2 regions of the Rhodoferax sp. GW821-FHT02C08 genome follow, and region 2 is predicted to be linked to the other one. Evidence: riboswitches for the same ligand, from Rfam matches in the RefSeq annotation. Region 2 holds a riboswitch; the other holds the start of a gene.

Region 1 (8,095 bases), on a different contig from region 2:
ATAGCTACCAACGCAGCTAATATCAGCGCTAGATGCTCATTGTGTAAGTATCTTGGTGCGCAGGCTTCCACGCCAGATTCAAAGGCATATCTGCCGCCAGCGTGGGCCGCGCGAACAGATACCCCTGGCCGTAGTCGCAGCCGGCAGCAGCCAGCAGATCGCACTGCTCCTGCGTCTCCACGCCCTCGGCCACCACTTTCAAGCCCAGGGTGTGGGCCATGACGATGATCACATTGCACAAGGCCATATCGTCCGAACCGGCAGTGAGGTTGCGCACAAAAGCCTGGTCGATCTTCAGAATATCGATGTCAAATTTCTTCAGATAAGACAGCGAGGAGTAGCCGGTGCCAAAGTCGTCCAGAGACAGGCCTATGCCAGCCTGACGGAAACCGCGCAGTTGCTCGGTGACGTTGCCGCCGGCGTCCATCAACAAGCCTTCGGTGATCTCGATCATCACCGCATCGCCCGGCATGCCAGCAGCCTGCAAATGCGCCATCCAGGTCACCTGGTCTATTCCTTCGTTACGGAACTGCACCGGCGATACATTCACGCTAACCTGGAACTGCGGGTCGTGCGTCTTGCGCCATACCGCCGCCTGCTGGACCGCCTCGCTGAAAACCCAGTTGCCTATGTCCACGATCATGCCGGTTTCTTCGGCGATGGGCACAAAATCGGCAGGACTGACCATGCCCTCCACCGGGTGGTGCCAGCGGATCAAGGCCTCGGCCTTGTGGATATGGCCAGTCCTCAGGTCCACGATGGGTTGGTAGAAAACGCTGAACTGCTGCTCGGCTATGGCCACACGCAGGTCATTGATGAGTCGCATGCGCTTTTGCGCAGCGTCCTGCATGGACGGCGTGAACACGGTGTAACGGTTGCGCCCCTGGCTCTTGGCGGCATACATGGCCTGGTCGGCGTTCTTCAGCAGGGCCTCGACCTGGGTCGCGTCCTGCGGGTAGAAGGTCAGGCCGGCGCTGGTCGAGATGTGCACCTGCTGCCCAGCCAATAAAAAGGGCTCGGCCAGACGCTGCAGCGCGCCCTGCACGATCTGGTGTACGTAGCCTATATCAGTCAGGCCGCTGAGAATCAAGGTGAACTCGTCGCCCCCCAGGCGAGCCACCAGGTCCGTCTGCCGCACCCCCATGCGCAGGCGCCGTGCCGCCTCCTGCAGCAGCATGTCGCCTACTTCATGCCCTAGGGTGTCGTTGACTTCCTTGAACAAGTCCAGGTCAAAAAACACCAGCGCCAGAGAGCGGCCATCGCGCTGGGCAGCTGCCATATCCTGCTCCAGCCGATTTTGGAACATATGGCGGTTCGGCAAACCGGTGAGGCGGTCAAAGTTGGCCTGGTTCCAGATCATCTGGGCGGCACGCTTGCGCTCGGTCACGTCTTCCAGCACCAGAACGAACAGCTGCTCACTGCCCAGGTCGATTTTGCGGCCCGAGATTTCGCACAGCATGGCGTCTTCACGCCCCTCCACCATCGTGTTCTTGACACCAGCAGCCTGGTCCTCCTGGGCGTGCGCAGGCAGTAAGTTGCCCCGGTGCAGCCAGGCCTCGTAGCCCTTGATATGGCCGACACGCTCAATCACATTGAGCACATTGCTCTGGTCTTGCGGGTTGCACCATAGCACCGCATGGCGGGCACCGACCAGGTCGTCGCGCAGCAGACCGAACTGGCGCAGCCCCGCGTCGTTGATGTCGACAATCAGGTAGTCTGGCTCATTGCGGCTCACCGTCATGGCCAGCGGCGAGGCATGGAAGATAGCCTTGAACTTGGCCTCGGTAAAGCGCAGCGCGTGTTCGGCCCGCAGCCGGTCATACAGTTCGTGCTGCAGGTCTGCGTTCTTGGCGTCACGCTCGGCAATGGCCCGACCGAGGGACTCGCGCATCTGGTCCAGGCTGTGCGCGAGGCTGCCGATCTCGTCATGCCTGTGCCAGTCCAGCGCCTGCTCCAGCTCGCCGCGCGCCAACCTGGCGGTGGCCATTTGCAGCCGATACAGAGGGCGTACCACGCGACGTTCCACCAGCAAAAACACCAGCAGGAATGAAATGCCTACCTGGGCCAGGATAAACAGGCCCAACTTGGTGAAGTCGGCCCACAGCTGACGCACCACGCGGTCGGTACTGAGCTCCACTGTGACCTGGCCCACACGCCGGCCATCCATCACGATATCGCTTTGCTGGCTCAGCACCGTGCCTTGCCGGCGCGCAGACAGCTCGCTGGAGACAAACACATTGCCGAACTCGTCTTTTATCGTCACGGCCACCACGTCGGCATTGCGCGTGACCGAGTCGATCAACTGCTTAGCCACCGCCTTGTCCACGTTCCAGATCGGCATGCCCAGGCCGCTGGACAGCAACTGCGTGTATTGCAGCATGGGCTCGCGTATGCGCAAGGTCAACTCACGCTCGTAGCGATTGTTCAGAAGCAGGCTACCCAGCACCAAGGCTGGCAACACAATGCCGAGCGCTACGCCCAGCGTCATGATTTGTCTTAGGGATAGCTTCGGCACGCGGTCCTTTTCCGATGGATGACCTCCAAGCAGTGGCGGTAAATGCGGGCTAAGTACACCGGCAGCTTTCCGTAGACATGGGCCTTATTTCGTGCGCCATAGCTGGATGTTGGTATCGATCATTTTCTTCATCACGTTTTGACGTGCCAGCTTGTACATGGCCTTGGCCAATGCAGCACGCAATTCGCTGCTGTTACAGGGAGACTTGTGTGAAAGCGTCAGGTACAGGCTCTCGTTGCTGATCGATGTGGCCATGGGCAGCAGCCCATCTATACCCAGCTTGGCAATGTAGGCCAAGGCCGGCGACTCTTCGTACACCAAATAGTCCACCCGCCCTAGCTGCAACATCTTGAGCGCCTGCTCTAGGCTAGGTACGGTAGCGATCTTCAGTGAAGTTTTGGCAAAACGGTCGAAATCCTCGCCAAAACTATTATTGATAACGGTTACACCAGACAGGCCCTGCAGGTCCGCCCAGCGCTGGTATTTGATCGGAGCAGACTGGCGGCCCCACACCAGGGAACGCGTCTCGCGGAACGACGGATAAACGTAATCCATATAGTCCAGGCGATCCACAGTGAAGAAAGCGCCAGCAACCAGATCAACACGCCCAAGCTTGGCCTCTTCCTGCACACGGGCCCAGGAGCCGGCATAACGTACCTCGATCGGAATACCGATTTCCTTGGCCACCATTTGCATCAAATCGGCATTCGCGCCAATCAGACGGTTGCTGTCGGCGGGATCTCGCCACAAATACGGCGGGTATTCGGGGTTGCCTGTGGCAACCAGCTGTTTACAAGTTTCAGTCGCCCAAGCAAACGATGCCAACGACGCCAGAACGACCAGCAAGAATGCCGGACGCACGCACCGAGACCATGTCTCTTTGAATGGAAAACGGTTGCACATGAACGCCCTTTGAACCCGTAAGTTATGAAAGAGTCTACTATTGAAGAAAGCAATTACAGAAATATGCCTAGACAAGATCGCCATACTACACGTTACAAGTATGAGCCCCTTATGAGCCTTACGATTTAGTGATTGCAGGGCCCCTCAAGCAGGTTACATGCCGGCCATAGCTACGGTCTCGAAGTATGCGCGCCATCACCCTGCCAGCAGAATCATTCAAAACGAAGCATGATGCATATACAAGCCCATCTCCAAGCATGGGCAGCGCGCTAGAAACAAGGATGGCGTAGCAGCGAATTGCCAGCCATGCTTTTTTGGTCCGTGCCTGCGGGTGCGCTGGGCACACTGGTAACCATTGGTTTCCGTAGTGCGTTGTTCGAGCTGGACCGCCTGGTGCTGGGACAAGGTGGCGGCCTGGTCGCCATTGCCATGCAACTGCAAGCCTGGCAGCGAATACTGGTACCCAGTCTGGGTGGACTGCTGGCAGGTGCGCTGCTCACCTGGGCCCAGAACCGCACCCCACAAAATGCCCCAAGCGACTATATGGAAGCCGTCGCGCTGGGCAACGGCCATATTCCCGTGCAAGCCAGTCTGGTCCGCAGCGGCTCTTCCCTGCTCAGCATCGCCAGCGGCGGCTCCATAAGCCGAGAGGTCTCCATGGTGCAGTTGGCCGCGCTGGGTGCATCCTTGCTGGGTCGCTTACTGCACCAGCCCACAACTGGGCGTGGTCAACAAAAGCAGCCTGCTGTCCACCTACGTTCGCCTGAGCGAATAACACCGGCTAGGCGTAGCTGGAGGCAACGATGGCGCCCACCATATCGGCCGTCACGGCCGACAGAGTCAGCCCCAGGTGCCCGTGCCCGGTGTTGTAGAACACGCCAGGTCGCTTGCCTTTGCCCACCCGAGGCAGCAGGTTGGGCATCATGGGGCGCAGTCCAGCCCAGGGCACCACACTTTCGGTGCGCACACCCGGAAAGCACTGCTGTACCCATTCCACCAAAGGACGGATGCGGTCGGCCCGGATATCCCGGTTATAGCCATTGAACTCCGCCGTACCGGCCACGCGGAATCGGTCCACACCCAAGCGGCTGGTGACCAATTTGGTGCCGTCGTCCAGCAGGCTCACCATCGGTGCAGCAGCCTGGCTTTGTGCATCCTGCAAATTCACCGTAATGGAATAGCCTTTGACGGGATAGATGTTGACGCGGTCGCCCAGCTGCGCCGCCAGGTCCCGGCTGGCCGTACCGGCGCAAACCACCACACCGTCAAACACATGGGACTGCCGTTCGATTCCATCATTGGCAGTGACAGTCACCTGTTTGCCATCGCTCTGCACGGCATCTATGTGCTGGCCATAGCGGGTTTGCACGCCCAGGCGCTCGGCCGCCAAGGCCATGCCGGTGCTGAATTTGTGGATGTCGCCCGTGGTGTCGCTTTCAGTGAAATAACCGCCATAGTAGTTGCCAGCCAAGGTGGGCTCGATGGCGCGCATTTCTTGCGGTGTGACCGCGCGGCGGTCCAGCCCGCCCTGGGCCAGCAATTTGGAGACCTTGCCGGCATGGTCGAAGCTGGCTTTGTCACGGTAGATGTGCAGAATGCCTTCGCGCTTGTGGTCAAAGTCCAGCCCTTCCGCATCCGCCCAGGCATTCAGGTGCGCACGCGCAGCAATGGCAAGGCGGGTGGTCTCCACGGTGTTTTTCTCGTAGTGCGGGATGGCAGCAATGAACTCGGCAAACCAGGCCAGCTTGTGCCAGCTCGGCTTGGGGTTGACCAATAAAGGTGCGTCGCTCTTGAGCATCCACTTCAGCCCCTTGAGCACGGTAGACCAATGGTTCCATACCTCGGCGTTCGACACCGAAAACTGCCCGCCATTGGCAAACGATGTTTCCATGGCCGCATAGCGGTGTTTTTCAAACAAAGTGACCGCGAAACCCCGCTTTGCGAGGGCATATGCCGTGGTCACGCCCGTAATACCGCCGCCTATAACAGCAAACTTTTTCATGATGAGAGTTCCAAAACGTCAAAGTGGGGATAGCAACAAGCGTGCGCAGCTATCGCCCCTCTGTTTTGGACCTGAGAGATTCACGACTGGCACATAGCCAAGCCGCTTGCTCCTGCGGTGAACCGGGTGACGAAACCCGGTTGCTCTTCAGATGTGTGTGACAGGTACCGGTCCTTTTGCCTGAAAGTTTCCGGGGCGGTTGCTCCTTCGGCGCTGTGGGCAAACTTGTTGAGCAACAAGGGCCCCAGACTCTCCCGGTACCTGCCGCAATTATCGCATGGGGTCCACGCACCCTAGCACCGGAATGACTCGGTCAATCAATTGAATCCGCCCATAAGGCCGACTGATTGACCCGGCCGAACCGCGCTCTAATTTTTCGCAGGCTCGGCCGCACTGCGCCGGCCGTGCACCGACACCGGCAGATCACCATGCACGGTGACGCGGCGCACCACGCGGTGCTGGTCGCCGTAGTCATTGATCGCGTAGTGCTGGGTCGCGCGGTTGTCCCAGATGGCCACATCGCCCTCGGCCCAACGCCAGCGCACGGTGTTCTCCAGCCGCGTGATGTGGTGCTGGAAGATCTCGAACAGGCGCTGCGAGTCATGCGTGTTGTAGCCCACAAAGCGCTTCAGGAAATGCCCGGCCACCAGGCTGCGCTCGCCGGTTTCGGGGTGTACGCGCACCAGCGGATGGCGGGCCTCGATCAGGCGCGAGGTAAACACTTCGCGGTAATGCTTGGCGCCATGCGCATCCACTTCGACGCGGGTGGCGGCGTAGTCGTAGTCGTTGCCGTGCACCGCCCACAGGGTGTCGGCCAGGGCCTTCAGCTCGGTCGGCAACTGGTTGTAGGCCTCGGCGGTATTCGCCCACACCGTGTCGCCGCCCTGCTGCGGAATGGTCAGCGCGCGCAGCACCGATACCTTGGGATAAGCGGCTTCGAAGGTCACGTCGGTATGCCAGGAATTAGCCCGGCCGCCGTGGTTCGAGTCCAGCTCCAGAATCTCGGTGCCGCTGCGCGAGGGCACGGTGGGATGCGGCACGATGCTGCCCCAGCGCCCGGCAAACAGCTGGTGCTCGGCATCGTCCAGATGCTGCTGGCCGCGGAAGAACAGCACCTTGTGCTGCAGCAGCGCCTGGTGGATGGCGGCAAAGGTTTCGGGCGCCAACTGGCCCGACAGGCGCACGCCTTGTATGCGTGCACCAATCCGCCCCGCCAAAGGATGGATATCGAGTGTGGGAACGATTTCAGCGTGGGGAGCGTTGAGAACAGCGGACATGCAACTTCCTTGGTAAGACGGGTTGAAACAGGATCGAAAAAAACACCCGCCCATGCTAGGAACTGCAACCCGGAAACCAAAGCACGGAATTCGCATGTGCATCTACACCGCACAGATGCGCATATGCATGCGCAATTTCCTTCGTTGTTGCGTAGGCCTTGCCAATCTACGCTGCAACTTCACGACAACTCCCAAGGGACATGCATGCGAACCGTTTTCAAGCTATTTACCGCCGCGGCAGTGGCCTTCGGGCTGTCGGCCCAGGCCCTGGCGCAAGAGGCCCTGGAAGTCACCGACATCCGCTACCAGGGCTCGGCCGGCCAGGTGGTCTGGATCGAGCTGGCCGAAAGTCTGGGCTATCTGGCGCCGCTGAAAGCCAAGTGGGTGGGCAACACCATCAGCGGCCCGCAGGACGTGCAGGCCGTGGTCACCGGCGACATCGATATCGGTGGCGCTTTCAATGGCGCGCTGGTCAAGCTGCTGGCCAAGAAGGCGCCGGTGAAAGCCGTGCTCGGCTACTACGGCGTGGACGACAACACCTGGACCGGCTATTACGTGAAGACCGACAGCCCCATCAAGACCGCCCGCGACCTGCTGGGCAAGAAAGTGGCGGTCAACACCCTGGGCGCCCACCACGAATTCATGGTGCGCGAATACCTGGAGCGCAACAAGCTCAACGATGAGGACGCAAAACAAGTCACCCTGGTGATCACGCCGCCGGTTACTGGCGAGCAGGCACTGCGGCAGAACCATGTGGACGTCACCACGCTGGGCGGCATTCTGCGCGACAAGGCACTGGAGCGCGGCGGCATCCGCCCGCTGTTTACCGACCAGGAACTGTTCGGCAACTTCACCGCCGGCTCGCTGGTGATGCGCAACAAGTTCCTGGAGCAGAACCCTAAGGCCTCCAAGCACCTGGTCAGCGCACTGGCCCGCTCCATCGAATGGGCGCGCAAGACGCCACCAGCCGAAGTGCGCGCCACGTTTGAGAAGATCATCAAGGCCCGCGGCCGCGCCGAAAGCGCCGACGCCATCCAGTACTGGAAGAGCACCGGCGTGCCGTCCATTGGCGGCGTGGTGCAAGACAAGGAGCTGCAAGTCTGGATCGACTGGCTGGTGAAGGAAGAGGTCATCAAGCCCGGCCAGATCAAGCCCGCCGACCTGTACACCAATGCCTACAACCCCTACGCCACCGGCGCCAAGGTAGCCGCCAAATGAGCGCCGGCAATATCCGCTTTGAGCATGTGCGCAAGGAATTCACCGTGCGCGCTGACGATGGTGGCCCGGAGCAACGCTTTGTGGCCCTGGACGACGTCTCGCTGGAAGTGCGAGCGGGCGAATTCCTGGTGCTGGTGGGACCTAGCGGCTGCGGCAAATCCACGCTGCTGGACCTGCTGG
Region 2 (8,095 bases):
CGCAGCCACCGCAATGTGATCGGCACACACAGCGGCAGCTACAGCATCTACCGCGCGCTGGCCGTGGCCTCCGGCGGCCTGTCGCCCAAACACCGGGCGGACCTGACCAACACCATGCCGACCGACGTGATCGGCCCCTACCCGCAGTGGAGCGAGCCGGGCCGCATCGTCGCCATGGACCCCTGGGGCGCCACCATCGCCACCGAATTCGCAGCCGAGCTGGCGGCGGGCTACGACATCCGCCCCACCATCGCGGTGACGCAGGCCCATGTGATCCTGCCCGAGGTGATCGAGGCGCTGCAATCCGGCCGCCTGCAGGCCGACGGCAAGTTCCTCAACGCCAGCGGCGCCGCCATGGTCACCAAGGTGGCCGTGGAGCCGGTGTGGTACCTGCCCGAAGTGGCCAAGCGCTTCAACTGCACCGAGTCCGAGCTGCGCCGCGTGCTGTTCGAGGAAACCGGCGGCATGTACCCGGAGCTGGTGACGCGCAGCGACCTGGAGGTATTCCTGCCGCCCATCGGCGGGCTGACCGCCTATATCTTCGGCAACCCGCGCGACCTGGCGAACCCCGAGGTCGAACTCACCGCGCGCGTGCACGACGAATGCAATGGTTCGGACGTATTCGGCTCCGACATCTGCACCTGCCGCCCCTACCTGACGCATGCCATCGAGGAATGCATACAGGGCGCGCAGCGCGGCGGCGTAGGTCTGGTGTCGTATTTCCGCAAGGAAGGCCGGGCCCTGGGCGAAGTCACCAAATTTCTGGTTTACAACGCCCGCAAACGCCAGGTCGGCGGCGACACGGCCGACCAGTACTTCAACCGCACCGAGTGCGTGGCCGGCGTACAGGACATGCGCTTCCAGGAACTCATGCCCGACGTGCTGAACTGGCTGGGCATACGCAAGATCCACCGCCTGGTGTCCATGAGCAATATGAAATACGACGCTATCACCCGCGCCGGCATCGAGGTGGTGAAACGCATCAATATCCCCGAGCACATGATCCCCGCCGACGCCCAGGTCGAAATGGACGCGAAAATGGCGGCCGGTTACTTCACCCCCGGCGCTGTGCCGGACGCCGAAGAACTGAAAAAGGCCAAAGGCCGTGGACTCACTGAATGACTATGGATTTGATAGCTGCCAGCGCAGATGCTGCCTGCGCTAGCGCCCTATTACGCTCTACACAAGCGGTACGCGAACGGGCCCGGGGCCTGCTGGCGCGGGCCCGCGCCGGCAACTCCGCCTACTTCACGGTGGCGGATGCCGCCCTGCAACCCACCGCAGCCCTGGTGGCCCAGGTGACGCGCGAACGTTACCCCACGCTGGACATCCCGTACCACAGCCGCTGGCGCCATTTCGAGGCCGGTGGCGTAAAGCGCGTGGAGCTGCTCAACGAAGAGCTGGGCAAGGTATCGGTTGCCAAACGTGCCCGCTCGCAGATCGACCTGGCCATCGTCAGCGTGCTACTGGATGCCGGCGCCGGCCCCGACTGGCACTACAACGACCCGCGCACCGGCAAAACCTATAGCCGCTCCGAAGGCCTGGGCGTGGCCAGCTACAACGCGTTTACCAAGGGCCTGTTTTCCAGCAAACCCATGCAGCCCTGCCAGGCCGACGCCGAGGGCCTGCAGGCCATCACAGCGCGCCAGTTGGGCGATGCCTTCCAGGTCGGGGTGGAAAACCCGCTGGTCGGGCTGGAAGGCCGCGCCGCACTGCTACGCCGCCTGGGCGCGGTGATTGCCGTCCAGCCCGAGGTATTTGGTGGCGCCGGCGGCCTGTGCCGCCCGGGCCGCCTGTTCGACTACCTGGTGCCCGTGAATACCGACACCCCCACCGTCTCGGCCCACGCCATTCTGGTGGCACTGCTCACCACGCTATCGCCCATCTGGCCTGCGCAGAACGCTATCAAAACAGATGATGGCAGCGAGATCGCGCTGGGCGACTGCTGGCGCCACAGCGCCGTGCCCGGCGAGGGCGCAAGTGCCGGCTGGATGCCCTTCCACAAGCTGTCGCAGTGGCTCAGCTATTCCCTGCTGGAGCCGTTGGAATGGGCCGACGTGCCCGTCACCGGCCTGGACGCCCTCACCGGCCTGCCCGAATACCGCAACGGCGGCCTGCTGCTGGACGGCGGCGTGCTGGGCTGGAAAGACCCGGCCCTGGCCGGCCAGACGCATACCGCGGGAGATGAATGCATCGTCGAATGGCGCGCGCTGACCGTGGCCTTGCTGGACGAGCTGGCGCCGCTGGTGCGCGCCGAGCTGGGCCTGACGCCTGAGCAAATGCCCCTGGCCTGCGTGCTCGAAGGCGGCACCTGGGCCGCCGGCCGAGTGCTGGCACAGCGCCTGCGTGGCGGCACACCGCCTCTGAACATCGTCAGCGACGGCACCGTTTTTTAACTTGGAATCGAAGAGCACACCATGAGCACCGTACACCTGATCAACCACCCCCTGGTGCAACACAAGCTGACGCTGATGCGCCGCAAGGACGCCAGCACCAACACCTTCCGCCGCCTGCTCAACGAGCTGTCCAGCCTGATGGCCTACGAGGTCACGCGTGACATGGCGATGCAGGACATCGAGATCGAAACCCCGCTGGAGAAAATGACCGCCAAGGTCATCGACGGCAAGAAGCTGGTGTTCGTCTCCATCCTGCGCGCCGGCAACGGCATTCTGGAAGGCATGCTCAGCGTGGTGCCGGGCGCGCGCGTGGGCCACGTCGGCCTGTACCGCGACCCGAAAACGCTGACGGCCGTGGAGTACTACTTCAAGATGCCCAGCGAAATGCACGAGCGCGACATCGTCATCGTGGACCCGATGTTGGCCACCGGCAACTCGGCCATTGCAGCCGTGGAGCGCCTCAAGGAATTGAACCCGAAGTCCATCAAGTTCGTCTGCCTGCTGACCTGCCCCGAAGGCGTGGCCGCGCTGCAGGCCGCCCACCCGGACGTCGACATCTACACCGCCGCCATCGACCGCCAGCTCAGCGACCACGGCTACATCCTGCCCGGTCTAGGCGATGCGGGTGACCGCATCTTCGGCACAAAATAAGCCGCCAGCGCATATATCCATTGCGCCGGCAGCTATTTAATAGATAGCAAACCTAACACAGCTTTGCGATCCGTGTTTTTGAAAGAATGTGCATGCTGGATTTACTCGTCACCCACGCCACCCTGCCCAACGGCCGCAGCGGCATGTCCATCGCGGTACAGGACGGCAAGATTGTGGAAGTCAGCCCCGGCCTGCAGGCCGCTGCGCAGCAGACCGTGGATGCCCAGGGCCTGCTGGTCAGCCCACCGTTTGTGGACGCGCATTTCCACATGGACGCCACTCTGAGCTACGGCCAGCCCCGCGTCAACCAAAGCGGCACCTTGCTGGAAGGCATTGCCCTGTGGGGCGAGCTCAAACCCCATCTCACGCAAGAGGCTTTGGTGGACCGCGCCATGGCCTACTGCGACTGGGCCGTGGGCCACGGTCTGCTGGCCATCCGCAGCCATGTGGACATCTGCGACCCGCGCCTGCTGGCCGTGGAAGCCCTGCTGGAGGTGCGCCGCCGCGTCGCCCCCTACCTGGACCTGCAGCTGGTGGCCTTCCCGCAAGACGGCGTGCTGCGCGACCCGAACGGCATGGACAAACTCAAGCGCGCGCTGCAGATGGGCGTGGACGTGGTCGGTGGCATCCCCCACTTTGAGCGCACCATGGCCGACGGCGCGCTCAGCGTCAAGCTGCTGTGCGAGCTGGCCGCAGAACAAGGCAAGCTGGTGGACATGCACTGCGACGAGTCAGACGACCCACTGTCGCGCCACATCGAAACCCTGACCCATGAGACCAACCGCCTGGGCCTGCACGGCCGTGTCACCGGCTCGCACCTGACCTCCATGCACAGCATGGACAACTACTATGTGTCAAAGCTGTTGCCGCTGATGGCCGAGGCGCAGATGAACGTCATCAGCAACCCGCTGATCAACATCACCCTGCAAGGCCGGCACGACACCTACCCCAAGCGCCGTGGCATGACCCGCGTGCCCGAGATGCTAGCCCAGGGCCTGACCGTCGCCTTCGGCCAGGACTGCGCCATGGACCCCTGGTACAGCCTGGGCAGCGGCGACATGCTGGAAGTCGCCAGCATGGGCCTGCACGTAGCGCAGATGACCAGCCAGGCCGCCATGCGCCAGTGCTTCCAGGCCGTCACCGCCAACCCGGCGAAGATTCTGCAGCTGGAAGGCTATGGCCTGGAGGCCGGCTGCAACGCAGACTTTGTGCTGCTGCAGGCACAAGACCCGATCGAGGCGATTCGCCTGCGCGCCACCCGCCTACAGGTCTACCGCCGTGGCCAGCTGCTGGCCCAGACGCCGGCCACCACCGCCCGCCTGCACCTGCCCGGCCGGCCCAGCCAAACCGACTGGATGCTGCGTCCATGAACTTATGCGAAACAGGCCTCTTGCGCAGGTAATACCTGCGTAAGAAGCTATTAACTTGATAGCAAACTAGGCCAGGTTTTCAAACACCGGATGCAGATCGTCCGCCCAGTGCTGCAGCTCAGCCTGGTCGATATGCAGGTGCGACATGCAGGCCGAACCATGGCGGGCCCATTCGTCCGACTCGCGCGTGCCTTCATGCAGGGCCACCAAGTGCTCGGCCAGCAACAGCATGGCCACCAGATAGCGCACTTCGGGCGGGACGCTGGCCACCGGCAGAATGTCGAAGTCGTGGTGCAGGCGCACGGCGGCCGTCACCAGGGGCGGCAGCTTCCAGGTCTTGGCCACCAGCGCGCCCACCACGGCGTGGTCGGTCTTGTGGGCGGCGTTCTCGGTTGCCACAAAGCTGCGGTCCTGCCGCGCCAGGGCCTCGGCCAGGGTGCCGGCATAGCCCTTCAGGCCCTGCAACATCACCGGTATGCCCACATGGCAGAACAGGCCACAGGTCTGCGCCACGTCGGCATCCACACCGTACAGATGGCGGGCGATATAGGCCATGGCCAGGGATCGGCGGGTCGAGGTTTCCCAGAAATGCTCCAGCAAGGCCGCATCCACGCGGATCGCATGCCGGGTAAAGAAGCCGGTCAGCACGCCCACCGTCTGCTTCACGCCCAGCATGGCGATGGCCTCGCCCACGGTACGGGCCGGGCGCGAGCGGGCAAACAGCGGGCTGTTCGAATAACGTATCAGCGCCGCCGCCATGGCCACGTCCTGGCTGGCAATGCGGGCGATGGCGGCGGGGTCGGGGTCGCCGCCCCGCACTTCGCCCTGCAGCGCCAGCAAGAGCTGGGGGCACGGCGGGATCACGATATCCCGCACGGCGCCCTTGGCCTTGGCGGTTTCCAGTTCTCGGTCTATGTCTGCCAGCTGCATCGCGCCCCCTTAGTCCACGGAATTATGCCGACTTGCGCTTGGGTAGAATCCCCCCCGTCAGGAGAGAGTTTTCATCCGAAAACCGCCGAAGGCGCAGGGCCCCGCTACGTGGGCCTGAACGCTCAGGCAAAAGGACTGACAAGCGTTTCTCATCAAACGTCACCCCACTGGAGAGAAGTCCGCCCCGAGCGGACTCACCGAAGGCGCAACCCGCAGTCGGCCTGCACCACCGCAAGGCCGGCCCGGCGAATCGCTCAGGTAAAGCGGACAGCGGGGACCACACATGGCCGTCAAAGGCCATGATCCGATTGTGTGTCCCCGAAAGAACCGCCATGGCCGATTTGTTACTCACTCCCCTCAACGCGCTGCATCTGGAGCTCGGCGCCCGCATGGTGCCCTTCGCTGGCTACAGCATGCCGGTGCAGTACCCGGCCGGCCTGATGGCCGAACACCACCACACGCGTAACGCCGCCGGCCTGTTCGACGTATCCCACATGGGCCAGTTGCGCCTGGTCGGCCCCGATGCCGCTGCGGCCTTTGAAACCCTGGTGCCAGTCGACGTGATCGACCTGCCCGTAGGCAAGCAGCGCTACGGCCTGCTGCTGAACGACGAGGGCGGCATCCGCGACGACCTGATGTTTTTCAAGCAGGCGGAAGATGACATCTTCGTCGTCGTCAACGGTGCCTGCAAAGCAGCGGACATTGCCCACATCCAGGCCCGGATCAGCCTGCATTGCGAAGTCATCCCCATGCCGGAAATGGCGCTGCTGGCGCTGCAAGGCCCCAAGGCTGTAGACGCGCTGTCGCGCCTGGCGCCCGGCGTGGAAAAGCTGGTGTTCATGACCGGCGGCCATTTCATTGTTTCCGGCATCCCCTGCTTCTTGACCCGCAGTGGCTATACCGGCGAAGACGGTTTTGAAATTTCGGTACACCAAGACCAGGCCGAGGCACTGGCCCGCGCTCTGCTGGCCCAGCCCGAAGTCCAACCCATAGGCCTGGGCGCACGCAACTCGCTGCGCCTGGAAGCTGGCCTGTGCCTGTATGGCAACGACCTGGACACCAGCACCACCCCCATCGAAGCCGGCCTGAACTGGGCCCTGCAAAAAGTACGCCGCGCTGGTGGCGCGCGTGAAGGCGGCTTCCCAGGCGCTAGCAAAATACTAGCGCAACTCGCAGGTAAACCAGGCACTACAACCAAGAAACGTGTGGGACTGATGGCACTGGAACGTATCCCGGTGCGTGAACACACAGCCTTGCAGGACACCGCAGGCAACGCAATTGGCGAAGTCACCAGCGGCTTGCTTGGCCCCACGGTAGACAAGCCGATTGCAATGGCCTACGTGGCGCCAGAATTTGCCACCATCGGCACCCGTATCAACGCCATCGTGCGAGGCAAAATCGTGCCGATGGAAGTCACGTCCATGCCATTCACCCCGAACAATTACTTTCGCGGTTAATTCAACTTTTTACAGGAGCACCCCCATGAGCATCAAGTACACCGAAGACCACGAATGGCTGAACATCGAGGGCGACACCGCCACCGTCGGCATCACGCACCACGCGCAAGACGCATTGGGTGACGTAGTGTTCGTCGACCTGCCCGCCGTCGGCGCAAGCTTCGCGCAAAAAGACGTGGCCGGCGTGGTCGAGTCCGTGAAGGCCGCGGCCGATGTGTACATGCCTGTCTCCGGCGAGATCACCGAGGTCAACGAAGCCCTGCGCGCCGACCCTGCTCTGGCCAACACCGACCCACTGGGCGCTGGCTGGTTCTTCAAGGTCAAGCTGTCAGACGCATCGCAAGTCGCCGCCCTGCTGGACGAAACCGCCTACAACGCATTTAGCCAAAACGCCTAACCCTCCCTAGACCTGCCCCATGACGACCTCCCTGCACGAACTAGAAAACGCCAGCGAATTCATCGCCCGCCACATCGGCATCGACGCTGCCGACGAAACCCTGATGCTGGAAGTGATTGGCTCCAGTTCGCGCCGGGATCTGATTGACGGCATCGTGCCGCGCTCCATCGCGCGCAGCACGCCAATGGATCTGCCAGCGCCCGTGACCGAGGCGGCAGCACTGGCCGAGCTGAAGGCTATTGCCGCCAAGAACCAGGTCTTCAAAAGCTTCATCGGCCAGGGCTATTACGGTACCCACACCCCCGGCGTGATCCAGCGCAACATCCTGGAGAACCCCGCCTGGTACACCGCCTACACGCCCTACCAGGCCGAGATTTCGCAAGGCCGCATGGAGGCGCTGGTCAACTTCCAAACCATGGTCTGCGACCTGACCGGCATGCCGATTGCCAACGCGTCCATGCTGGACGAGGCCACCGCCGCCGCCGAGGCCATGGCCCTGGCCAAGCGCAGCGCCAAAAGCAAGAGCAATGTGTTCATCGTGGCGGGCGACTGCCATCCGCAAACCATCGAAGTCATCCAGACCCGCGCCAAGCCGCTGGGTATTGAAGTCAAGGTCAGCACCGCCGTCATCACCCTGCCCCAGCTGATGGCCAGCGGTGACTTCTTCGGCGTGCTGGCCCAGTACCCGGCCACCAACGGCATGGTGCACGACCTGCGCCCCCTGGTGGGCGTGGCCCATGCCAGCGGCGCAGCGGTCTGCGTGGCAGCCGACCTGCTGGCCCTGACCCTGCTGGTGCCCCCCGGTGAGTGGGACGCCGACATCGTCATTGGCAGTACCCAACGTTTTGGTGTGGCCATGGGCAACGGCGGCCCGCACGCCGCCTACATGGCCTG

What was found. A riboswitch is a leader RNA that binds a small molecule or an ion and turns the genes downstream of it on or off. The one in region 2 is predicted to bind glycine.
Region 1: it holds a riboswitch for glycine, as region 2 does, so the genes downstream of both, AC07VY_RS21570 (D-amino acid dehydrogenase) here and gcvT (glycine cleavage system aminomethyltransferase GcvT) in region 2, are expected to answer to the same signal.

What each region holds. Positions count from the first base shown of each region.
Region 1 is NZ_JBWKVR010000022.1:65,363-73,457, reverse strand. Features, by position in the region: gene AC07VY_RS21585 (putative bifunctional diguanylate cyclase/phosphodiesterase) at 29-2,515, opposite strand; gene AC07VY_RS21580 (substrate-binding periplasmic protein) at 2,600-3,376, opposite strand; partial or broken gene AC07VY_RS21575 (chloride channel protein) at 3,725-4,117, shown strand; gene AC07VY_RS21570 (D-amino acid dehydrogenase) at 4,200-5,420, opposite strand; glycine riboswitch at 5,579-5,687, opposite strand; gene AC07VY_RS21565 (TauD/TfdA dioxygenase family protein) at 5,789-6,697, opposite strand; gene AC07VY_RS21560 (ABC transporter substrate-binding protein) at 6,902-7,915, shown strand; gene AC07VY_RS21555 (ABC transporter ATP-binding protein) at 7,912-8,095, shown strand, end outside.
Region 2 is NZ_JBWKVR010000027.1:55,937-64,031, reverse strand. Features, by position in the region: gene AC07VY_RS23275 (GTP cyclohydrolase II) at 1-1,122, shown strand, start outside; gene AC07VY_RS23270 (URC4/urg3 family protein) at 1,119-2,396, shown strand; gene upp (uracil phosphoribosyltransferase) at 2,418-3,047, shown strand; gene AC07VY_RS23260 (amidohydrolase family protein) at 3,140-4,417, shown strand; gene AC07VY_RS23255 (HDOD domain-containing protein) at 4,484-5,347, opposite strand; glycine riboswitch at 5,396-5,495, shown strand; glycine riboswitch at 5,505-5,628, shown strand; gene gcvT (glycine cleavage system aminomethyltransferase GcvT) at 5,680-6,804, shown strand; gene gcvH (glycine cleavage system protein GcvH) at 6,830-7,201, shown strand; gene gcvP (aminomethyl-transferring glycine dehydrogenase) at 7,221-8,095, shown strand, end outside.